Regions from separate parts of the Corynebacterium sp. L4757 genome, predicted to be linked through region 2. Evidence: riboswitches for the same ligand, from Rfam matches in the RefSeq annotation. Region 2 holds a riboswitch; each other region holds the start of a gene.
What was found. Region 2 has a riboswitch for thiamine pyrophosphate ahead of ACG98I_RS11630 (NUDIX hydrolase). Riboswitches for the same ligand answer to the same signal wherever they lie in the genome.

Region 1 (6,532 bases), on a different contig from region 2:
AAGATGCGCAGCTTGTCGGAAGCGAAGCGGGCTTCATAAAGATTTACCGGGCCTTCGGTCGGATGGAACAAACCGACGTAAAGCTTTTCGTCTAAAGCACCTTCCATCGCGGCATTAACAATTTCGGCACCGGTCATGGTGGTGCCGTCAGAGGCGCCGACGTTGACATCGTCGCCTTCGCCACTGAAGATTTTGGCAGAGTTATCCAGCCCAAGAGCAATCACGGTGCGGTATTCAGGCTTGATAAGACCCGTGCCGGTTCCTTCGATGAGGTCCCAGAAAGGTTGCAGTAGAGCTTCGGAGCGCGGTTGGTCATCGCCTTTGATGGCCGCGTCGAGGGTCTTTTCCAAATCAGTAATGCGTCGTTGGGTATCGGTAATGCTAATGGTGCGCATCCCGTCTATTGCGCGGCCTACGCGTACGCCGGATTGTTTCGGCTTGTCACCGCCTTCTTCGGTCACGCGCTTTTTGCCATGCTCATCGACTTCTTCGTAGCTTCCCTCATACGCGATGAGTTCTGCACGCAACTTCCACGCGGCACCACGCGCTTTCAACTTCTTCGCGTGTTTATTAACCATCTCTAAGAACTCAATGCCCAACCTGCGCTCTTCGGCAAGTGCGACAGCCTCTTGCTGCACACGCGGCGAGTCGCAGGACCCGAAGTAAACTCTGGCCAGCCGAGCATATTTCTGCACTGTAGAAAGTCTGTGTCCCTCAGTAGCTACGTCGTAGGGGGATAGCTCGTAAAAGTCGCGAAGAATACCCACGCCACCTCTGTCGAAAGCTTCAAATAATTCATATCCGTTCATAACTTCGACACTAAAACGACAGTGCAACCCCTGACTAGGGCAAGTTCAAAAACCTGCGAGTAATTCACATGACACGTCACCCAAATGGCGAAGTTATCCACAGGGCCGCCGATTAGACGAGCTCAATGCCTACAAGTGCGATGGTTGCGACGATCCCTGTTGACGCAAAAGCGAGGATGAAAGGGCGCACTCCAACGTCTAGCAAGCTTTGAATTTTGACCCCGCACCCGAGAGCAAACATTGCGGAGACACTCTTGCCGGTGTGGATTGCCGCGCTGCGTGAACGATACCCCGATGTCCAGGTTGCTATTTCTGTGGTGAATTCAGCAGAAGTTATCTCACAGGTTCGACATGGGCATTTCCATGTAGGTTTCATCGAAACGCCACATGTACCAGTGCAGCTGAATGCTCAAATCGTCCAGGAGGACGAGCTTTTTGTGGTGATTTCCCCGCACCACCCATGGGCTTCGCGAACCGGGCGAATCAGCCTGCAAGAGCTGGCTGAAACAGCACTCGTTGTAAGAGAACCCGGCTCCGGAACCTTCGAAGCCCTGCAAGAGCATCTGTCTGGATTGGATGTTGCTACTCCAGCCCAGGTGCTCAACAGCATTGCGGCCGTGCGCGTCGCAGTTGCTTCCGGTGCCGGCCCCGCAGTAATGAGCGAACTGGCCGTGCGCGATCAGCTCGCCAATGGCAATCTCCTGCAAGTGCCTTTAGAAGGCGACAAGATCACGCGCCCGCTCACAGCAATCTGGTCAGGACACCGCCGTCCGCCCAGGTTGGCGTATGAACTGATTACCATCGCGAAGTCCACTGGCGCTTGAATCAGGAGGCATCGTTAAGCACTGCGTACAGGCGATCCCGCGCGATGTTCATCTCCTGGTCGAATTCCTCATCACTGGATTTATCGCGGACCCAACTTTCAGAAACCACGATGCGCGGCAGCGTTACCACCGCGGCAATCATCGCGCCGCGCAGGCGATGGCGCTTATCAATCAACCAGCCCCCGACCAGTGCCGGAATGCTGATTCCGGTCAGGACGGCGGGGATGCCATCGAGAAGCCTGCGATTTAATAGTTTGGCCAATCCCCACTCCACCGCGCCAAGTAGTGCTCCTACACTAACCGCGATACCAATCGACTTCACCCACGTGGCAATGAAACCTTTAATTGCCCCTTGCTGACGGTCGTTTTTCTCCCGCGGCTTTGGGAAAACGTACTGCAACACCACATAAAACGGCACCATAATATAGCCGAACATGGCTTCTACAGTGGCTAACCGCTTTAACGAAGCCGTGGGCCGGCGTTGCTCCTTAACCGTGGCGGTGTCAGTCATCATTTCCCCTCAACGAGCACGCATAGGAATCAAGCATTCAGTGTGCCCCACACTAATACGTCGTCCACTGCCCTAAACAGCCCCACTATAGAAATCGGGCTGTCTCGCCTGAGCCGCCTGGCGTGTAGGGTTCATTATGAGCCGTACTGGTAGGGGGGACTTACACAGTTAAAGCTTGGCCGGGACAATCCTGCGATCTAAGGAGCACTAGTCGTGCGTGATAAAAGAACTAAGCAGCGTGCCATTACGAAAGCCATAACCGTATTTATCGGCGGCCTATTATTCGCTGCCTATCTCGAATGGCAGCATTCCATGACGGTAGCCACCATCGGATTCGTACTGTTCGGGGCTCTGCTGTCTTATCTGGTGTATAAAACCAATCGTCCAAATTAAATAAATCTGAGCTTGCCGTAGCGGCCAGGCGTGCTAGCCTGCTGGTTAGAACACTCTGGCAGGACGACCTGCACAGTTAAAAGCTAGAGCCGGGACGACCCTGCACTTAAAGGAGTCTTCGTCCATGTCAGCCTCTACTGCACTGCGCGGCGTTCTCACCGGATCCGTCATCACCCGAATTGTATTGGGCTGGGTTGCGGTCGCACTACTATCACTGGCATCAGGTTTTCTCGCCGGCAGCTTATCGACGCCTCTCGTCTTCACCCTTCTTGCGCTCATCGTAGGCGTCATCATCGTGTGTTCCGGCGGGGTTGTCACCCAGGCTGAACACCTCGCGCACCGGCTTGGTGATCCCTACGGCACCCTGGTGCTGACGCTTTCAATTGTCGGCATTGAAGTCATTCTCATCTCCGCGGTCATGCTCGGCCCAGGCGATCACCACACCATCGCGCGTGATTCCGTCATGGCCACGGTCATGATTGTCCTCAACCTGGTCATCGGCCTGGCACTCATCGTCGGCGGCATGCGTCATAGCAACCTGCAGGTCAACCGCGCCGGTATTTCCGCATACTTATCGACGCTCGTCGTACTCATCGCCACCGCCTTCGCCATTCCAGCTGTCATCGGCACCGATGGCGCATACAACACCGCGCAGGCCATCACCATCGTGACCTTGACAGTCATCCTCTACGGATTCTTTCTCTACCGCCAAACCGGCGCCCAGCATGCCGACTTCACCGAAACAGACAAGGACATCGTTGCTTCCAACAACCCCGGAATCGCCGCAATTTTCCGCGAGCACAAAGACGAAATTCTCACCCGCGCGCTGGTTTTGCTCATCACGGTAATTCCGATCGTGTTGCTCTCTCACGATATGGCATCGCTTCTCGATGACGGCCTCAACCGCCTCGGCGCTCCCATCGCCCTATCAGGCATCATCATCGCAATGATTGTCTTTTTGCCCGAAGCAATCACCACCGTCCGCGCTGCCTGGGGTGGCGAAGGACAACGCGTGGTTAACCTCGCCCACGGCGCGCTCGTCTCCTGTGTTGGCCTCACTCTGCCGGTCGTGCTCATCATCGGTCTGCTTACTGGGCAGACCGTTACTCTCGCCGAAAACCCCACCAACCTGCTGCTCCTAGGAATCAGCCTGGCTTTGAGCATCGCGACGTTTAACTCCCAGAAAATCACCGCGATTCACGGCGGAGCACACCTATTCGTCTTCATCCTCTACGCACTCAGCGTATTTTCTTAAAGTCGTTCCTTGCCAGGACTTTCTGTGCTAGCGTGGGCGCCAGACACGGGGTGCCCAAAAAGGGCTGAGATTACACCCGAGAACCTGATCGAGTTCGGACTCGCGGAGGAATGTCGGTAAACGACGCAGGCAATATATGCAGGGATACCTGTATCTATTGCAGCACGCTTCGCTTCTTCGAACTCGATATGAGTGATGAAACGGAGACAAGCGTTGATACCGAACGTATTAACCATTGCTGGCACAGATCCCACCGGTGGCGCGGGGATTCAAGCAGACTTAAAAGCATTTTCAGCCAACGGCGCATACGGGATGAGCGTGGTCACCGCGGTGGTCGCGCAAAATACGCGCGGTGTGGGAAGCATCGTCGCGATGGAACCTGAATTCGTGGCCGAACAAATCGCCGCGGTCTTTGAGGATGTCCGCGTCGATGCAGTGAAAATCGGCATGGTGGCCAATGCTGGGATCGCCGATGCGATCACGCAGTCACTGGATAAATACGCGCAGTGCCCGGTGGTCTTGGATCCGGTGATGGTCGCTAAAAGTGGCGATCATCTGCTCAACCAGGATGATGTCGACGCGATTCGGGAGCGTCTCGTGCCGCGGGCAACGCTGATTACGCCGAACCTGCCAGAGGCATCAGTGCTGCTTGGCCGCGATGTGGAGATGGACAGCTTGGCAGAAATGCGTGAGTCCTTAAACGATCTGCGCGCTTTGGGCGCAAAGTGGGTACTGCTCAAAGGCGGGCATTTAAGCGGTGCGGAAAGCACCGATATCCTCACCGGCGGTGATGCCGGCGAGCACACCGTGGAACTGACCGCACCGCGCGTGGACACCATCAATGACCACGGCACCGGGTGCACATTATCGGCCGCGATAGCAGCGCTTTTACCCCAACACGGCTACGATGAAGCGGTGCGCCGCGCCAAAGACTATCTCACGCACGCGCTGGCCCACGCGGATGAATTGGACGTCGGTGCAGGCCACGGCCCCGTCCATCACTTCCAAGCGCTGTGGAATAACGCGCCTTTACAACTGCAAGGAGCACAGCGATGAGCACTCAACGATTTACGGACCTTTTGCGCGAGCAGAACCACACCACGTGGGAGAAGGCAGTTACTCACCGCTTTGTGCAGGAGCTTTTCGATGGCACCATCGACGACTCTGTCATGGCCAGCTACTTGGTGCAGGACTACCGCTTTTTGGATAGTTTCTTGGTGTTGCTGGGGGCATCGGTAAGCACGGCGGATGCGCTGGAACCACGGCTGCGGTTTGCGCAATTTATCGGCGAGATAGCCGGCGATGAAAATACTTATTTCCTCGACGCCTTTAAAGCATTGGGCGTGAGCGCCAAGCAGCGCGAAGAAATCCCGAATACCGAGCCAACCACCGCATTTTGCGCATTGATGCGTGAGGCTGCGGAAACCCGCGATTACGTAGCAATCGTCGCGGTGTTGCTGGTTGCGGAATGGCTATATCTTGACTGGGCAACCCGCGACTCACGCCCTCTACCTAAGAACTTCGTGCACGCGGAGTGGATTCGCTTGCATGATTTCCCCGAATTCCACGAGCGTATCGCGTTCTTACGCGCAGAACTCGACCGCGTAGGCCCGGCCCGGCGCGCTATTGCACAAGACTTCTTTCACCGCGCAGTCGAAATCGAGCTCGCATTCTTCGACGCTGCCTACGCCCACCCCATCATAGGAGAAAAGTAATGACACTATTTGCTGATCTGAAAAAGGCCATCGGTACCGAGTGGACCGACTACACCGAGCACGAATTCGTGCGCAAACTTGGCGAAGGCACCTTGCCACTACCCGTCTTCCAGGACTATCTGGTGCAGGATTATCACTTCCTAGTGCAGTTCGCGCGGGCAAACGCACTGGCTGCATACAAGAGCCGCAAGCTGGCCGATATTAAAGACGCGACGGGCGCACTGCAGGCTATCTTGCACGAAACCGAACTGCACCGCCGACTGACCGCACGCTGGGGAATCACGGAAGAAGAGCTTGATGCGGCGGCAGAAAAACAAACCACCGTGGCTTATACCCGCTACGTTTTGGACACCGGGATGTCCGGCGACCTGCTGGATATGCACGTCGCGCTTTCACCATGCTCCATTGGTTATGCAGAAATTGGTGTAGCCCTAGAGCCGCAACGAATACGGGCTCTCGATGCCAGCGAAGAACACCCCTACGGCGAGTGGATTGCGGAATACTCCGGCACGGAATTCCAAACCGCAGCACGTGCTGCCACCGAAAGACTCGACGCGCTAACCGCAGGTAGTGTCACCGCGGAGCGCTTTGATTCCTTAGTGGAAATCTTCCGCGCCGCCACCCGCTTAGAAGCTGCGTTCTGGCAGCAAGCACTGGACTCAGCTGACTGATTCAACTGCCTAGTGTTTGAAGCAGCGTGCGTTCCAGCTCTAAGAATCTAGGGCTGGTCAACGCATCGATCCCGCGCGGCTTCGGTAGGTCAACGTCGAGAATGAGGCTGACTTTCGCCGGGCGTGGGCTGAGCACCACCACGCGGTCTGAAAGCAAGATCGCTTCGCGGACATCATGGGTAATCAACAGGGCTGTCCAATTATGTTCGGCCCACACTTGTTGCAGCCAGGTTTGTAAATCCTGTTTGGTAAGGGCGTCGAGGGCGCCGAAGGGTTCATCGAGAAGTAAAGTGCTCTTGTTTTGAACCACCGTGCGTAGAAGTGCTGCCCGCTGGCGCATGCCCCCGGAAAGCT
Region 2 (3,755 bases):
ACCGGCGGGGCTGGCTGTGGCGATTGTGTCGTTAGGCGCTCAGCGTCTCCTTCGCGGCGTCAGCAGTACTGACGTCTGCCTGGTCCTTGTCTTTCTTCAGGGTGGGGCGCAGCAGCAGCATGGCGATCGCGATGACGATCAGGACGCTAGCTTCGTGGACAAGCATGCCAATCGACATGGTCACCCCACCGAGCAGCACACCGACCAACAGGATCGCCACGGTGGCCAGGGCGATGGCGATATTGACCCGCATGGTGCGTACCGTGCGCTGGGCCAGACCCAGGGCGTACGGCAGGCGGGGGAGCTTGTCGGCCATCAGGGCGATATCGGCTGTCTCGATGGCGGCAGGTGAGCCAGCGGCCCCCATCGCCACGCCGATGTCGGCCTGAGCGAGTGCCGGCGTGTCGTTGACACCGTCGCCGATCATGGCCACGGTGCGGCCCTGGGCCTGCAGGTCCTTGACGATAGTGAGCTTGTCCTCGGGCATGAGTTCGGCCCGGACCTCGTCGACCCCGAGTTCGGCGGCGACGTTGCGGGCCACCCGCTGCGCGTCACCGGTGGCCATGATCACGCGCACACCCTTGTCATGCAGCGATCGGATAGCGGCCGGTGCGTCGTCACGGATGGTGTCGGCCACGGCGACGATGCCGATGGCGCGTCCGTCGACACCGACGTACATGGCGGTCTTGCCCTGGTCATTGAGTTCAAGGATGCGGGTGGTGTCCGGGGCGTGGTCGAGCATGTCGGCGGAACCGACGGCGACGGTATGGTCGTCGATCTTCGCGATGATGCCCTTGCCGGTGACCGGTTTGGCTTTCTCGACCATTTCGATGGTCAGTCCCTTGTTCTCCGCGCCGCGGATGATCGCCTCGGCCAGGGGGTGCTCGGAGGCGGTTTCGGCACGGGCGGCCAGGGTGAGCACCTCATCATCCGAGTAGGCAGAGTCGAGGACGTCGACGTTGGTCAGCTCGGGGCGGCCGTTGGTCAGGATGCCGGTCTTGTCGACGACCACGGTGTCGACCTTCGCGGAGGTCTCCAGGTATTCGCCACCCTTGATGAGCACCCCGTCCTTAGCGGAGCGTCCGATACCGGCGACAATCGAGACCGGGATGGAGATGACCAGCGCCCCGGGGAACGCGACGAAGACGTCGCAGGCGGCGATCTCCGTGTAGTCGATGCGTGTGCATTCGCTGGGTTCCATGAACTCACGGCCCCAGTGCTCTCTGCGGTGGGCGCAGTGCACATCCCACCCCTGCGCTTCGAGCCGGTCGATCTCGGCCTGTTCCAGGGCCTTCGTCGTCGCCATGACCTGTCCTCCTTCATGCTCGCCCGACACCTTCCATTCTACCGTCCAAGGCCGACACCGACCAGTGACTCCACCCGTGAGACGGGCACTTGCTCCATCGGGCACAGTCGCAGCACTGGATAGGTGCGCAGCCGATCCCAACACCAGCATCCCGCAGCGGGCAATCCGCGCAGGGTGTATCTGTGACGGCACTCTGGTAGATTCGGGTTGCACCGAGGGGTGTCCCGTCAAGGGGCTGAGATACCACTGGACGTTGTCAGCGTGGTGACCCTAGAACCTGATCCGGATCATGCCGGCGAAGGGACTGGTCTAGCAGGGCTTCTTTCCTTCGCTGGCCTCCCCATTAGGAGGTTACAGTGTCCCATTCTGTTGTCGGCCCCGCGACGTCCTCAGTCGAGGTGCGCCCGAGGGTCGCGGTCATTTCCGTCCTCATCAAAGATGACCATGTCCTCTTGGTGCGTCGCGCGAACCCTCCTGATGCAGGATTCTGGGGATTCCCGGGCGGGAAGATCGAATTCGGAGAAACGATCACCAAAGCCGCCGAACGCGAACTCGGTGAAGAAACCAGCATCATCGGTCAGGCGACCGGTGTTTTGACTTCCGTTGACGCGTTCAGCCGAGACGAGACTGGACGGTTGGACAGTCACTACGTGCTTATCGCCGTGCTCTGCCAGTGGCGCTCGGGGCAACCCCACGCTGGCGACGACGCCCTCGAAGCACGCTGGTTCCCCCTCGACGAGGTCGACGAGGCCCGCCTGACTCTGAGCAAGGATGTCGCCGAGGTCGCCCGCTACGCCGCCACACAGCAGCAGAAGGAAGTGCACGCATGACGATCAAGAACGTCCTATCCATCGCAGGCACCGACCCCACTGGCGGGGCGGGCATCCACGCCGATCTCAAAGCCTTCTCAGCGAGGGGCACCTACGGTATGGCCGCGATCACCGCGGTCGTGGCACAGAACACGCGCGGTGTGCGCTCGTTCATGCCCCTTGATCCCTCTTTCGTCGGTGAGCAGATCGATGCAGTGTTCGACGATGTGCGCGTCGACGCGGTAAAGATCGGTATGGTCGCCAACGCCGCGATCGCCGAGGTCATCGCCGAGCGCCTGCAATACCACGAAGCCGAGACCGTGGTCCTTGATCCGGTGATGGTCGCCAAGAGCGGCGACAGGCTGTTGGACGACGATGCGGTCGCAGCCATCCGAGACACGCTCGTGCCACTGGCCACGATCATCACCCCGAACCTTCCCGAAGCCGCCGTGCTCCTCGACACCACAGATGTCACCCGCTTGGGGCAGATGGAGGACCAGGCCACCGGGCTGCGTGGCCTTGGCTGTCAGTGGGCGCTACTCAAAGGCGGGCATCTCACGAACGAGACGGTCAGTGTCGACTACCTCGCCGGCCCCGACGGGATCTCCACCTACACCTCTCCCAGGATCGAAACCCTCAACGACCACGGCACCGGCTGCACCTTGTCCTCGGCGATCACCGCACTGCTACCTGACCACACCGTGCCCGAAAGCGTTGAACGGGCGAAGACCTACCTGCACGGCGCTCTCGTTGCCAGCGACCGCCTCGACGTCGGCCAAGGTCACGGTCCCCTGCATCACTTCCACCAGCTCTGGCCGCGCGGGTAGGGATGCAGAACAGCCCCTCCTCGTTCCGATCGGTAGAGCTAACCACTTCGACTCATGAAAGGAGCCGTGACGATGACGCGAAAGATGTTTCTCGCCGGCCCGTTCAAAGCTCTCGTCGACGCCGACACCCATGTGATGGGCGACGCCGCGATCGACAAGTACACCTCGATCATCGACTTCTTCGAAACCCAGGGGTGGGATGTGCACTGCGCCCACCGCAGAGAGCACTGGGGCCGTGAGTTCATGGAACCCAGCGAATGCACACGCATCGACTACACGGAGATCGCCGCCTGCGACGTCTTCGTCGCGTTCCCCGGCGCACCGGCATCCCCGGGCACGCACATCGAGATCGGGTGGGCCTCCGCCTGGAACAAACCCATCGTCTTACTCCTCGACGAGGGAGCCGAGTACGCGTTCCTCGTCCGAGGCCTCTCAGCGGTCGCCGACGTCCAGATGATCACCATCGATCCCGAGCAGCCCACCGGACCACGCATCCTCACCGCGATCGAGCACGCGCAGGCAGGAGCCGTCAGTGAAGCCTGAGTATCCCGACCTCCACACGCTCTACCTGGATTCCCTGCGACAGGTCTACACCGGGTTCGAATACCAGAACAGTCCCCGCGGGCAGGACGAACGCGAAATCATCGGCTACACCGCACGCCTGACCAACCCGGCCCGGCGGTACTGCTTGGCCAGGTCTCGTCGGCAGAACATCATCTTCAACTACGCCGAAGCACTGTGGTACCTCTCAGGGAAGAACGACCTCGACTTCATCCGCACCTACGCACCCTCGATGAGCCGGTACAGTCCCGA
Region 3 (6,532 bases), on a different contig from region 2:
TGGTCTCCGCCGGGTTATCGAATCCACCGAAGGTCAGCCCATCCAAGTCGGCAGGGCTTTGGATGTCATCACGGTCTGCCAGTACCGCTACTTCCGTGGCCCAGGTTTGTTCCACGGCGAGTACTGATTTCAGGTCCGCGCCAGACGCCATGGACATCGATGCTGTGTCTTGGAAGCTGATGCCGAACTCGGCTTGGCCGGCATCGACAAGTACTTCGGGGTTGCTGTTGTTAAACGGCAGGATTTCCACGTCAATGCCGGCTTCTTCGAAGTAGCCCTTATTCAACGCCACATACAGCCCGGTGTGGTTGGTATTCGGTGTCCAGTCCAGCGCGAAGCGGACGGTGGTTTTCGCATTGCTTGTCGATGCCTCCTCCGCCGCATCACCTCCCGCACAGCTAGTCAGCAAGGTAGCAAGAGCAAGGACGCCGGCTGCGGCGATGGTGCGAAGAGAAATTGATGTAGTTTTCACGGTTTTCTTTATTCCTTCCAGGATTCGGCCATGCTGCGGGCGACATGCTCGGGATCCTCGGCAGCACATAGCGCGGAGACAAAGCAGACGCCTGCGGCTCCAGCGGATCGCAGATCAGCGATGTCTTCTTGGAGGACACCACCGATGGCCACGGTCGGCGCTGATGACAACGCGGTCAGGTGCGCAAAGCCCGCGATGCCCAGTGCTGGTGGATGATCCGGCTTGGTAGAAGTCGGCCGGATAACACCGACGCCGACATAATCCACGGTGCCTGCGGGAAGTGCGGCAACGGCAGCGAGGTGATCTTCGGTATTGGCGGTAAGTCCGATGACGGCGCCCGCTCCAAGGGCTTCGCGGGCGGTCAGGACCGCTTCGTCACCTTGACCAAGGTGCACACCGTCGATGGCAATGCCACGCCTTTGAGCTTCGACGGCGACATCGAGGCGGTCGTTGATCACTAGCTTCGCGCGGCCATCGATGACAGCTGCGAGCTGATCTAGTTGGGATAGCTGCTGGTCAAAGCTGGCATTTTTATCGCGTAGCTGCACCGTTTGCACGCCACCGTCCACGGCCAGACGTACAGTTTCCACTACGCCGCGGGTTCCACACAGCACCGGGTCGGTGACTAAATAGATGCCATAATCCTGGTTGCTGCTCATGCCGCGTACTCCCGGATGCGCTGCTCCGAGGAGATGGCGGACGGGGTGAGGGTGGAGAGGGCATCGATAAGCGAAACTGCGAAAGACCCTGGACCTGCTGCTTGCGCGGCGGCCTGTTCGGCTGCAATGCCGTAGACTGCATGCGCGGCGGCGACTGCCTCGACTGGGGAATTTGTCCCGCGCACCGCAGCGAACGCAGCTATCAACGCGCCCAGCGCACAACCGCCGCCGGTGACTTTGGTTAAAAGCTCATCGCCGTTAGCCACGCGGATAACGCGCGTACCATCGGTGATGAAATCCTCCGGCCCGGATACCGCCACCACGGTGTTGAGACGCTGCGCCAAAGCAATCGCGCCCGGCGCGGCGGCTTCTGTGGAATCCGTGGACTCCACGCCCTTGCCGCCGGCTCCTTCCCCTGTCAGGGCAAGAATCTCAGAGGCATTACCGCGAATCGCAAACGGGGTTTGCGGCGCGAGTTTCTGCGCCAAGGCCGTGCGAATGGGCAAAGCGCCAATCGCCACTGGATCCAACACCCACGGTGTTGCAGATTCGTTGGCGGCGGCGACGGCTTCTTCCATCGCTAGGCGCTGCTCCGGCGTGGGGGTTCCCAAATTCACCAGTACCCCGCCCGCGACCCGGGCGAAAGGGCCTGCTTCCCCGACGATGTCCGTCATCGCTGGTGCCGCCCCGATAGCAAGCACCACATTGGCGGTGAAGTTGGTAACCACCGAATTGGTTATGCACTGCACCAAAGGATTGTGCGCGCGTAGTTCACCGAGCAATGCTGCGGCAAAAGATAAGGTCATGGCCTTTCGCTTTCTTCCTCTGACGAAGAAGAATGTGCAGCATCACCGCAGCGCTCAATAGGACACCAATGGTATCCGCGCACAGCCAGTTTCATCCGGACAATCCCTTCGCCAGTACTAACTAGATCAGGTTCGACGGGTGTTATCTCAGCCGGTCTTTACGGCACCCCGTGTCTTAACGCACCACACTAGCCCAGGCCGCGTGTCCCGGCAATAACTTTTAATATCAGAACATGCCGGGGGAGAAATTTTTATCGCGCGAGTTCGGTGCGGTGTACGGTTTTCTGCAGAGCCGAAGAATCTCGAAGGAGTCCCGCGTGAAATCCTTGCATAACGTACAAGCGCACAGTTTCGCTTCCGATAATTATTCCGGCATTGCCCCGGAGGTACTGGCGGCGTTGACGACAGCTAACGGCGGGCACCAGGCGGCATATGGGGCGGATGAGTACACGGCATTGCTTGACGATGTCATCGTGAAACATTTTGGCTCCACCGCCACCGCGTATCCGGTTTTTAACGGAACTGGCGCAAACGTGGTGGGCTTGCAGGCGTTGCTGCCGCGGTGGGGCGCGGTGATTTGTGCTGCGACTGCGCACATCAATGTCGATGAAGGCGGCGCACCCGAACGCATGGGTTCCATCAAGTTATTGCCAGTGCCAACTGCCAATGGCAAACTCACCGCAGAACTCGTCGACCGTGAAGCCTGGGGCTTTGGCAATGAACACCGCGCGCAGCCACTGGTGGTCTCCATTTCGCAGACCACAGAGATGGGTACCTGCTATACCCCCGAAGAAATCCGCGCATTGGCAGATCATGTCCATGCCCGCGGCATGGCCTTGCATATGGATGGTGCGCGTCTTTCAAATGCGGCCGCAACACTCGGGCTGCCGCTGTCTGCTTTTACTACCGAGGCTGGCGTGGATGTTTTAAGCCTGGGTGGAACCAAAAATGGTGCACTCGGGGCTGAGGCCGTGGTAATTCTTAACCCCGATGCGCTAGTCGGTGGCGCGGAGGCGTTGCCGTTTGTGCGCAAACTATCGATGCAATTAGCTTCCAAAATGCGGTTTATCTCCGCACAAATCATCGCCCTATATGAAGGCGACGTGTGGCTTAATAACGCTCGTCATTCCAACGCGATGGCCAAGCGCCTACGCAGCTCCCTGGAAGAAGCGAACCTACCGGGCTTGAAATTTACCCAAACCACCGAATCTAATGCGGTCTTTGCCACCCTGCCCGACGACATTGCCGATGAACTGCGCCAAAACTTCCACTTCTACGACTGGGATGCCACACGCAATGAAGTGCGCTGGATGTGCTCCTTCGACACCACTGAAAACGACATTGACGCTTTTGCCGCAGCCATAAAACAAGTGTGGGCTTCACACCCTAGCTAAGGCGCAAATCGGTGATACACGTTGCGTCTTCTGTTCCCGTGGCAAATTCCGTTGTGCCCTCTAATCCCTGGTAATTCACCGTGATGGTACCGGCGCTTCCGCGCGGAACCCAAAACCCGGCAAAGCCATTATCGAAGGTCGTGGCGGGGCCATCGACAAGCGTTGTGCCGGTTTCCTCATCAAAGACTGATACCTCTACTGACTCATTGTCCAGCTCTCCCACGCAGGTGGTAAGGCTGTGGTAGTAGCAATCATGGGTTTGCGACACGAAGGGGGCGACCGAGACATAACTCCGGTCCTCAGGCATATCGAGTGTCACTTCTCCCGCCTGATTGCTCAGGATCAATTCTTCGCTTCTTACTGAAGCCATCAAATCAGTAGGGCGTTCAGCGATCGGTTGCTGATCCAGATAGTCAATAATCTCGCGAGCATCCATCCCTTCTAGGCCGTACGCGTTTAGTACTTCTTCCTGCTCCGTGCCCGAGGATGAACAAGCACTTAAAGCGAGCGAAGCACCGACGATTGCGCTAACAATTGACGCGCTTTTTCTCGCAGCCCGCTGGGGGCTTGCTGGTTGTGATCCAGCTCCATCCTGAATATTTTCCATAGGCTAATTAATAGCACCATTTCTCCTATCCCGACAAAGAACTAGCCTTCCTTGAAACATACCCTGTCGGGGTATACCGTTGTTTGTAGCGATTAATTACCTATCTCCTCCATATCTCGGTTTCCTAAAATCCTAAAAATTGAGAGAAGAAGTGACATGAGTACCCCACACCACGATCACAAGTCCTCAAGCCATGATGGCCATGAAGGCCATAACCATGATGAACATGCGGGTCACAGCGTTACAAAGTTTAAAGACCGCTTTTGGCTGAGCCTCCTACTATCCATCCCGGTGATTGTCTTCAGCCCTATGTTTGCCACCTTCCTGGGCTACACCGTGCCGGAATTCTCAGGTTCAACCTGGGTCGCCCCGGTTCTAGGAACCGTGATTTTCCTCTACGGCGGCAGCCCTTTCCTCCAAGGTGGCGTGTCAGAGATTCGCTCGCGTCAACCGGGCATGATGCTGCTGATTGCCATGGCGATCACAGTCGCATTTGTCGCTTCATGGGTTACCACTTTGGGCATCGGTGGTTTTGAACTCGACTTCTGGTGGGAGCTTGCCCTGCTGGTTGTCATCATGTTGTTGGGCCATTGGATGGAAATGCGGGCCCTAGGTTCTGCATCTTCTGCCCTCGATGCCTTAGCTGCCCTCCTTCCGGACAAAGCAGAAAAGGTTGACGGCGATGCTATCCACTCGGTAGCCATCTCTGAACTTACTGCTGATGACATCGTGCTAGTTCGCCCCGGCGCGCGAGTACCTGCTGACGGCACCATTATCGATGGTTTCGCCGAATTCGACGAATCGATGATCACTGGCGAATCCCAGCCTGTATATCGCAACAGTGGCGAAACAGTTATCGCCGGCACCGTGGCTACGGATAACACCGTGCGCGTCCGAGTGGAAAAGACCGGCGCTGATACCACCTTGGCTGGTATTCAACGCATGGTTGCCGAAGCACAAAATTCTTCTTCCCGTGCGCAAGCCCTGGCCGATAGAGCCGCGGCTTTGCTCTTCTGGTTTGCCTTAGCCGCTGGCATTATTACGGCCATCGTCTGGACAATCATCGGCAGCCCTAATGACGCCATTGTCCGCACCGTCACCGTGCTGGTCATTGCCTGCCCCCATGCCCTGGGCCTGGCCATCCCCCTGGTCATTGCCATCGCTACGGAACGCGCCGCCAAAACTGGCTTACTCATCAAGGACCGGCTTGCCCTTGAACGCATGCGCTCCATCGATATTGTTTTATTTGATAAAACTGGCACCTTAACCGAAGGTGCACACGCGGTCACCGGTGTCGCGGCAGCATCGGAAGTGCCGGAGGGAGATGTTCTGGCCCTAGCTTCTGCAGCTGAAATTAATAGTGAGCATCCACTAGCCCGAGCGATCGTCACTGCTGCAGCCGCGCACCCAGTGGCATCGCAAAGCCCGCGCGTTGGCTCGGATTTCCGCACCGCCGCGGGTCGTGGCGTGCAAGCAACCGTCGATGGAGAAAACATCATGGTTGGAGGCCCCAATATGCTGCGCGAGCTTGGCGTTGACTCCCCTGACTCACTGCACGACAAGATTTCTACGTGGACCTCCCGCGGCGCAGGAGTCTTGCACGTGCTTCGCAACAAGGAAGTCATTGGGGCCATAGCCGTCGAGGATCACATCCGCCCCGAATCCCGCGATGCCGTCCGGGCACTGCAAGATGCGGGTGTGAAAGTCGCGCTGATCACCGGCGATGCTTCTCAAGTTGCAGAAAGCGTGGCCCAAGAATTGGGCATCGACGAAGTCTTTGCCGAAGTTCTACCGCAGGACAAAGACACTAAAGTCGCTGAACTGCAGGAACGCGGATTCGACGTGGCCATGGTCGGCGATGGCGTCAATGACGCGCCTGCCTTGGCGCGGGCCGATATTGGCATCGCTATCGGGGCGGGCACAGATGTAGCCATGGAATCCGCTGGCGTTGTGCTCGCCAGCGATGATCCCCGCGCGGTGTTGTCCATGATCACGTTGTCCAAGGCCAGCTACTCCAAGATGGTTCAAAACTTGGTCTGGGCATCGGGCTACAACATCCTCGCGGTCCCACTCGCTGCTGGTGTACTAGCTCCCATTGGCTTTGTTCTCTCGCCAGCGGTGGGCGCAATTTTGATGTCATTGTCGACCATAATCGTGGCCTTCAATGCCCAACTTTTAAGAAGGATCGATCTAAAACCAACGCATGTAGCACCCGCTACCTCAAGCGAAAAACTTCAACCATAAACGCTTGATGATAAAGCTTTCTAAACCATAATTTTCTCAACCTCAGAAAGGTTTCACATGAAACATTCCACTTCTCTCATCGCTCTCACGCTCGCCGCTGGTCTTACCTTGAGTGCCTGCAGCGACGCCTCAGATTCCGCAGAGCCTGCGCCGGCTACTTCCGAAAGTGCCGATAGCTCGGACAACGCTGCGACTTCAGAAAATGCGACGGAGGACGAAGGGCACAAAGACATGGCTCACGACCATCCTGAAGACGGCGGCGCTCCCCCAGCCGGAATTGAGGAAGCAGAAAACCCGACCTACCCCGTCGGCACTGAGGTCACCTTGACCGCGGATCACATGCCCGGCAT
Region 4 (6,532 bases), on a different contig from region 2:
GCAGCATGGAAATGCCGGAGATGGGCGCGATGATAAATAGAGGCCAAGAAACCTTCAGCAGGCGCGTCAGGCCCATGCCGCACAGCGGCGCCCCAATCAGCGTGATGGATAGAGATACGGCGGCACTCACCCAGTCCACTGAGAGCAACAGCGGTGTGGTGATCAGCAATATTATTGCTATCCGGGTAAGCGGATTCATGCCGCGCAATAGGTTAGGCATGGGCACTCACCTGCAGGTGGGCATCGGCAAGCGCTGCGATATACAACTCATCGTGAGTAATCGAGGCAACCGTGACGCCGCTATCCACGAGTTCACGAATCATGGTGACTAGCTCAGCGAAAGTCTGCGGGTCTTGGCCAAAAGTGGGCTCATCCAGCAGAACCACACTTGGTGCGGTGACCAGGGCGGTCGCTACCGAAAGGCGGCGCTTTTCACCGCCGGAGAGGGTGAAAGGATTGGCATCAGCAAGATGGCTCAACCGCAGACGCTCCAGCAGCATACCGATGCGCTCATCAGGTACATCCACATCCATCACCTTCGGTCCGATGCGCATTTCCTCCATCACGCTGCGGGCAACGAATTGGTGTTCGGGGTTTTGGAATACATAGCCAATACGGTGCGCAAGCTGTGCCGATGACCATTTGTGTGGATTTGGGGCTAGACCTTTGTGAATACTGGCTGCGTAGCCAATCTCTCCGGACACCGGTGGAATTAGCCCCGCCATGGTCATCAACCAGGTGGTCTTCCCGGAGCCGTTTGCGCCGGTAATAACCGTTGAAGCTCCTTCCGGTACTGCTAGTGTGCGCGGTGGCCCAAAGCGGCAGACGAGGTCGGTGGACCAGAGGGCTGAGGGGGCATCGGCAGGCACTGGCTGAGATTGCGGTAACCCCGTGACGCGGCGGGCGGCGATGGCAGGTCCGATGTCGCCATCGTAGGTAATCTCGCCGTGCTCAAGGACCAGCGCGCGGTGAAGAACTGATTCCCATTCGGAGTAATTGTGCTCGATAACGATCAGAGTTGCGCCGGTTTCTTGAACCGTGTGCGCTACTGCGGCGATGACATCGGCGGCGCCCTCGGGGTCCAGGTTGGCGGTGGGTTCATCAAGCAGGATGACCTCAGCACCCATGGCGATGACTCCCGCGAGTGCCAGGCGTTGCTTCTGCCCACCGGAAAGCCTGGCGGTGGGATGGTTGATATCTAAGTTCAATCCAACCATCTCAAGCGCTGCGTGGACGCGGCGCCAAATCTCATCGCGCTCAAGGCCCAAATTCTCGCAGCCAAAAGCGACGTCGTCGCCAATGCGGGAGGCGATCACCTGGGAATCAGGGTCTTGGAGGACAAGTCCGACGGTGGATGCATCAATGTGCAACTCCCCTACTAGCGTGCCTTCATCATCGCCGCCGAGTACGCCGGCAAGAGCCGCGAGCAGGGTGGATTTTCCCGAACCTGAGTCACCGGCGAGCAAAATACGTTCCCCGTGCTCGATGCTCAAAGAGACGTTATTAATTGCGGGCTGGGTGCGTCCGGCGTGCTGCCAGGTCAGCCCTGACGTGTAAATCTGTGGCATTTAGTTAGCGCGCTGCTCACGTCCTACAGCGAAGCGGTCCAGGGCGCCAGTCTTGGCCAGCGCTTTCACGGCGTAGAAGCCCAAGGCGCCAGCAAGAAGCGCGCCGGAGATGACCAGGCACGTTAAGTAGATGAGATTGAACTCCAGTGACTTGGCAATGTTGGCGGAAGTGAATAGCTCCAGTACGTAGGCACCGAGTGCGGCACCGATACCGCCGAGGACTGCTACGGAGAGACTGAAGCGCTTGTACAGGAAGATAGCGAAGACGATTTCAACGCCGATGCCCTGAGCGAGTCCTGAATAGAGCGTTTCTGGTCCCCATTGGGAACCAAAGACTGCCGAGACCGTAGCAGCAAGAGTCTCCACATATAGTGCTGCGCCAGGCTTGCGGATGATGAGTGCGCCGATGACGCCACCGATGAGCCACACGCCGGTGGCCATGCCGCCGAGACCTGGAGTGAGCGCGTCCATCGCCATGAACCACGCATAGCCGACTGAGTTCCACAGTACGAAGACCAGACCACAGGCCACGGCCAAGATGGAAGCAACGATGATGTCCACAACCCGCCACTGGAGCGTTCGACGCGCTTGAGCTTGGGCAGGGTTAGCTAAAGTAGCCATTTCTTTATCCTTTCGCCGGCATTATCCGGTTCAAGTTCGACGGTTTCCATAACGCCTGCGCTATGGCTCTCAGCCCGCACATTGCTTGCGAGCACCCGTAAATGAATGTTGTGCCTATAACAGTTACCAGATGGCGGTAAGAAAGACGAATGCGGCGTCGATGCCCTGATTGACCAGGAACATCGACGCCGCATTCGGGGTGTTGTGTCGGGAGATTACACCTTAGAAGGTGAAGTCCTCATCCAGTGGGACGGAAGCGCCGGTGAACTCACCGAAGCCGTCATCGCCGTAGATGGAATCGCCATAAGTCGGAATCGAGTATGCCGCATTGCGGGCAGCCTCGGTCGGCTTAACGGAGATGTTGCGGTAACGGGAGATACCAGTACCAGCTGGGATCAGCTTACCGATGATGACGTTCTCCTTGAGACCGATGAGCTTATCGGAGCGTTTGTTAATAGCGGCATCGGTAAGCACGCGGGTGGTCTCCTGGAAGGATGCGGCCGAGAGCCAAGACTCGGTAGCCAAGGAAGCCTTGGTGATACCCATAATCTCAGAACGCAGCTGAGCTGGTTCCTTGCCCTCTGCCTGCATACCAGCGTTGACCTGGCGTGCCTCAGAAAGGTCAACCAAGGTACCTGGCAGCAAGTCGGTGTTACCGGAATCGATAACAGTACCGCGACGCAGCATCTGACGGATGATGATCTCGATGTGCTTATCGTGGATAGCCACACCCTGAGTACGGTAAACCGCCTGAACCTCATCAATGAGGTGCTTCTCCACACCACGACGACCGAGAACCTCGAGCACGTCATGTGGGTCAGCAGCGCCACGCATCAAACGAAGACCGGTGGTGACATGGTCACCGTCGCGCAGGGAGCGCTCGATCATCGCATTCGGGTTAGATTCCATCGGGCGACGTACCTGAGCCAGGCCCTGACGCTTCGACAGCTTCTCGTAGACCACGTTGTCCGAACCATCATCTGGGGTGATGGTCAAAGTCCAGAAGTTACCTTCATCGGACAGGGAGATGGTGCCATCGACGGAAGCGATTGGTGCGCGGTTCTTCGGGTTACGAGCCTCGAAAAGCTCCTGAACACGAGGCAGACCGCCGGTAATATCGCCACCGACACCACCCTGGTGGAAGGTACGCATTGTCAGCTGGGTACCAGGCTCACCAATGGACTGAGCTGCAACAATACCGACTGCCTCGCCGATATCGACCAGCTGGCCAGAAGCCATGGACTTGCCGTAGCACTTCGCACACACGCCGGCTGGGGTCTGACAGGTCAGTACGGAACGAACCTTAACCTGTGGAATACCAGCAGCAACCAGCTTATCGGTGAGCTCTTCGGTCAGGTCAGCGCCTGCTTCAGCAACGACGTTGCCTTCAGAGTCCTTGACGTCGGTTGCCACAACGCGGCCCGATGCTGAGGTCTCCCACAGCTCGTGGACAGCGTAGGTGCCCTCAGCGATTTCCTCACTGATTGGGACGCGCACACCCTGGCGGGTGCCACAGTCATCCTCGCGGACGATAACGTCCTGAGCAACGTCAACCAGACGACGGGTCAGGTAGCCAGAGTCAGCGGTACGCAGAGCGGTATCCGCCAGACCCTTACGGGAACCGTGGGAGTTGTTGAAGTACTCCAGAACCGACAGACCTTCACGGAAGGAGGTCTTAATCGGACGGGTGATGTAGTCACCCTTGGAGTTCACAACCATGCCCTTCATGCCGGCCAGGGTCCAGATCTGACGCATGTTACCTGCTGCACCAGACTTAACGATCATCGGAATTGGGTTGTCATCAGGGTAAAGTGCCTCTACCGCGTTACCCACGGCATCGGTTGCGTCCTTCCACAGCTCAACCAGACGGTCGTAGCGCTCGCGCTCGGTCAGTGCACCCTGCTCCCAGAACTTACGCTCGATGCGCTCCGCTTCCTTCTCATAAGACTCAAGCATCTCGGTCTTATTTGGAAGAACCAGAACGTCGTGCATGGTGATGGTGACACAAGAACGGGTTGCCCAGTAGAAACCGGCATCCTTCATCTTGTCCAGCACCTGAGCAACGGTGATCATTGGGTACTTGACAGCGAGGTCATTGATGACGTCACCGAGCAGAACGATGTCCTTGGAGCCGCCCTTACGGACCATGACGCCCTCAAGGTATGGGTAGTTCCATGGCAAGAGCTCGTTGAACATGATGCGGCCCAGGGTGGTCTCAGCCATCCAGGACTCGCCCTTGGTCCAGCCATCTGGGAATTGAGCTGCCTCAATAGCCTCAGTTGGACGCAGGTGATCAAGACGAACCTTGATTGGAGCCTGCAGGCCCAATACGCCACGGTCATACGCCATAATTGCTTCTGCGTAGGAGGAGTACACGCCCTGTGCAGGACCGTTCTCATCAGCAGGAGCGTAGCGGCCGTTGCCACCAATTTCATCCTCGCGCTTGTTCATGGTGAGGAAGTACAGACCGGTCACCATGTCCAGACGTGGCATAGCCAGTGGCTTACCAGACGCTGGGGAAAGGATGTTGTTGGAGGACAGCATCAGAACGCGAGCCTCAGCCTGGGCTTCAGCGGACAGTGGCAGGTGAACTGCCATCTGGTCACCGTCGAAGTCGGCGTTGAAAGCTTCACAAGCCAGTGGGTGCAGCTGAATAGCCTTACCCTCAACCAGCTTAGGTTCGAATGCCTGAATACCCAGGCGGTGCAGGGTTGGTGCACGGTTCAGAAGAACTGGGTGCTCAGAAATTGCTTCTTCCAGAACGTCCCACACCTCAGGGCGCTGACGCTCAACCATGCGCTTAGCGGACTTGATGTTCTGCGCGTAGTCATTTTCAACCAGGCGCTTCATCACGAATGGCTTGAAGAGCTCGAGAGCCATCAGCTTTGGAAGGCCACACTCGTGCAGCTTCAGCTGAGGACCAACGATAATAACGGAACGACCGGAGTAGTCAACACGCTTACCCAGCAGGTTCTGACGGAAACGACCCTGCTTACCCTTGAGCAGGTCACTCAAGGACTTCAGTGGTCTGTTACCAGGACCGGAAACTGGGCGGCCACGACGGCCGTTGTCGAAGAGCGCGTCAACAGATTCCTGCAGCATGCGCTTCTCATTGTTCACGATGATCTCAGGTGCCCCGAGATCGATCATGCGCTTGAGGCGGTTGTTGCGGTTGATGACACGACGGTAAAGGTCGTTCAAGTCAGAGGTAGCGAAGCGGCCACCGTCCAGCTGAACCATTGGGCGCAGCTCTGGTGGGATCACTGGGATGGAGTCAAGCACCATGCCAGCTGGATCGTTGCCGGAACGCTGGAAGGCTGCAACAACCTTCAAACGCTTCAGCGCACGCATCTTCTTCTGGCCCTTGCCATTGTTAATGACATCGCGCAGCTCTTCTGCCTCGGCGTCGAGGTCGAAGTTGCGGATCAGGGTCTGGATAGCTTCTGCACCCATGCCGCCGGTGAAGTAATCCTCGTAGCGGTCAACAAGCTCTTCATAGATGGTTTCATCGATGATCATCTGCTTTGGAGCAAGCTTGTTGAAGGTATTCCAGATTTCATCCAGGCGTGCGACTTCGCGCTCACCACGTTCACGGATGTGCTGCATTTCCTTATCAGCAGCGTTCTGAACCTTGCGGCGAGCATCAGCCTTAGCGCCTTCTGCCTCAAGAGCAGCCAGGTCATCTTCCAGCTTGGATGCGCGCTCAGCAATTTCAGCCTGAACGTCATCTTCAACGTCCTTCTTCTCCAAGAGCATTTCGCCCTCAAGAGTAGACAGGTCATTGTGGCGAGCCTCGTCATCAACGGAGGTGATGATGTTGGCTGCGAAGTAGATGATGCGCTCCAAATCCTTTGGAGCCAGGTCCAGCAGGTAGCCCAAACGGGATGGGACGCCCTTGAAGTACCAGATGTGGGTTACTGGAGCAGCGAGCTCAATGTGGCCCATGCGCTCACGACGAACCTTGGACTTGGTGACCTCAACGCCACAACGCTCACAAATGATGCCCTTGTAGCGGACACGCTTGTACTTGCCACACTGGCACTCCCAGTCACGGGTAGGGCCGAAGATACGCTCACAGAAAAGGCCGTCCTTTTCTGGCTTCAGGGTGCGGTAGTTGATGGTCTCAGGCTTCTTAACCTCGCCCTTAGACCAACGGCGGATGTCGTCGGCGGTGGCCAGTCCAATACGAAGCTCATCGAAGAGATTTACGTCGAACACGTAACGTCTCCCTTTCATCCTCCTTTAAACGGAGGAAGTTGATTGGATTTTGTCTATTTAACGAATTCCTGCGCCTTGAGCGTTCGCCGCCATATGTGGTGGCGAACGCTCAAGACCAAAAGTGC

Region 1: it holds a riboswitch for thiamine pyrophosphate, as region 2 does, so the genes downstream of both, thiD (bifunctional hydroxymethylpyrimidine kinase/phosphomethylpyrimidine kinase) here and ACG98I_RS11630 (NUDIX hydrolase) in region 2, are expected to answer to the same signal.
Region 3: it holds a riboswitch for thiamine pyrophosphate, as region 2 does, so the genes downstream of both, thiM (hydroxyethylthiazole kinase) here and ACG98I_RS11630 (NUDIX hydrolase) in region 2, are expected to answer to the same signal.
Region 4: it holds a riboswitch for thiamine pyrophosphate, as region 2 does, so the genes downstream of both, ACG98I_RS02985 (ECF transporter S component) here and ACG98I_RS11630 (NUDIX hydrolase) in region 2, are expected to answer to the same signal.

What each region holds. Positions count from the first base shown of each region.
Region 1 covers NZ_JBIMEN010000010.1:40,766-47,297, forward strand. Annotated here, with positions in the region: gene ACG98I_RS11445 (HNH endonuclease signature motif containing protein) at 1-809, opposite strand, end outside; partial or broken gene ACG98I_RS11450 (putative sulfate exporter family transporter) at 922-1,056, opposite strand; gene ACG98I_RS11455 (LysR substrate-binding domain-containing protein) at 1,070-1,633, shown strand; gene ACG98I_RS11460 (hypothetical protein) at 1,635-2,144, opposite strand; gene ACG98I_RS11465 (hypothetical protein) at 2,358-2,537, shown strand; gene ACG98I_RS11470 (calcium:proton antiporter) at 2,662-3,792, shown strand; TPP riboswitch at 3,829-3,920, shown strand; gene thiD (bifunctional hydroxymethylpyrimidine kinase/phosphomethylpyrimidine kinase) at 3,988-4,848, shown strand; gene ACG98I_RS11480 (TenA family protein) at 4,845-5,507, shown strand; gene tenA (thiaminase II) at 5,507-6,178, shown strand; gene ACG98I_RS11490 (ABC transporter ATP-binding protein) at 6,180-6,532, opposite strand, start outside.
Region 2 covers NZ_JBIMEN010000011.1:2-3,756, reverse strand. Annotated here, with positions in the region: partial or broken gene ACG98I_RS11635 (heavy metal translocating P-type ATPase) at 32-1,135, opposite strand; TPP riboswitch at 1,512-1,628, shown strand; gene ACG98I_RS11630 (NUDIX hydrolase) at 1,663-2,136, shown strand; gene thiD (bifunctional hydroxymethylpyrimidine kinase/phosphomethylpyrimidine kinase) at 2,133-2,942, shown strand; gene ACG98I_RS11620 (nucleoside 2-deoxyribosyltransferase) at 3,015-3,485, shown strand; partial or broken gene ACG98I_RS11615 (thymidylate synthase) at 3,475-3,755, shown strand, end outside.
Region 3 covers NZ_JBIMEN010000010.1:49,038-55,569, forward strand. Annotated here, with positions in the region: gene ACG98I_RS11500 (ABC transporter substrate-binding protein) at 1-472, opposite strand, end outside; gene thiE (thiamine phosphate synthase) at 481-1,131, opposite strand; gene thiM (hydroxyethylthiazole kinase) at 1,128-1,937, opposite strand; TPP riboswitch at 2,023-2,118, opposite strand; gene ACG98I_RS11515 (threonine aldolase family protein) at 2,255-3,331, shown strand; gene ACG98I_RS11520 (CueP family metal-binding protein) at 3,324-3,938, opposite strand; gene ACG98I_RS11525 (heavy metal translocating P-type ATPase) at 4,095-6,182, shown strand; gene ACG98I_RS11530 (YdhK family protein) at 6,240-6,532, shown strand, end outside.
Region 4 covers NZ_JBIMEN010000002.1:120,336-126,867, reverse strand. Annotated here, with positions in the region: gene ACG98I_RS02995 (energy-coupling factor transporter transmembrane component T family protein) at 1-220, opposite strand, end outside; gene ACG98I_RS02990 (ABC transporter ATP-binding protein) at 213-1,568, opposite strand; gene ACG98I_RS02985 (ECF transporter S component) at 1,569-2,189, opposite strand; TPP riboswitch at 2,180-2,298, opposite strand; gene ACG98I_RS02980 (DNA-directed RNA polymerase subunit beta') at 2,412-6,407, opposite strand.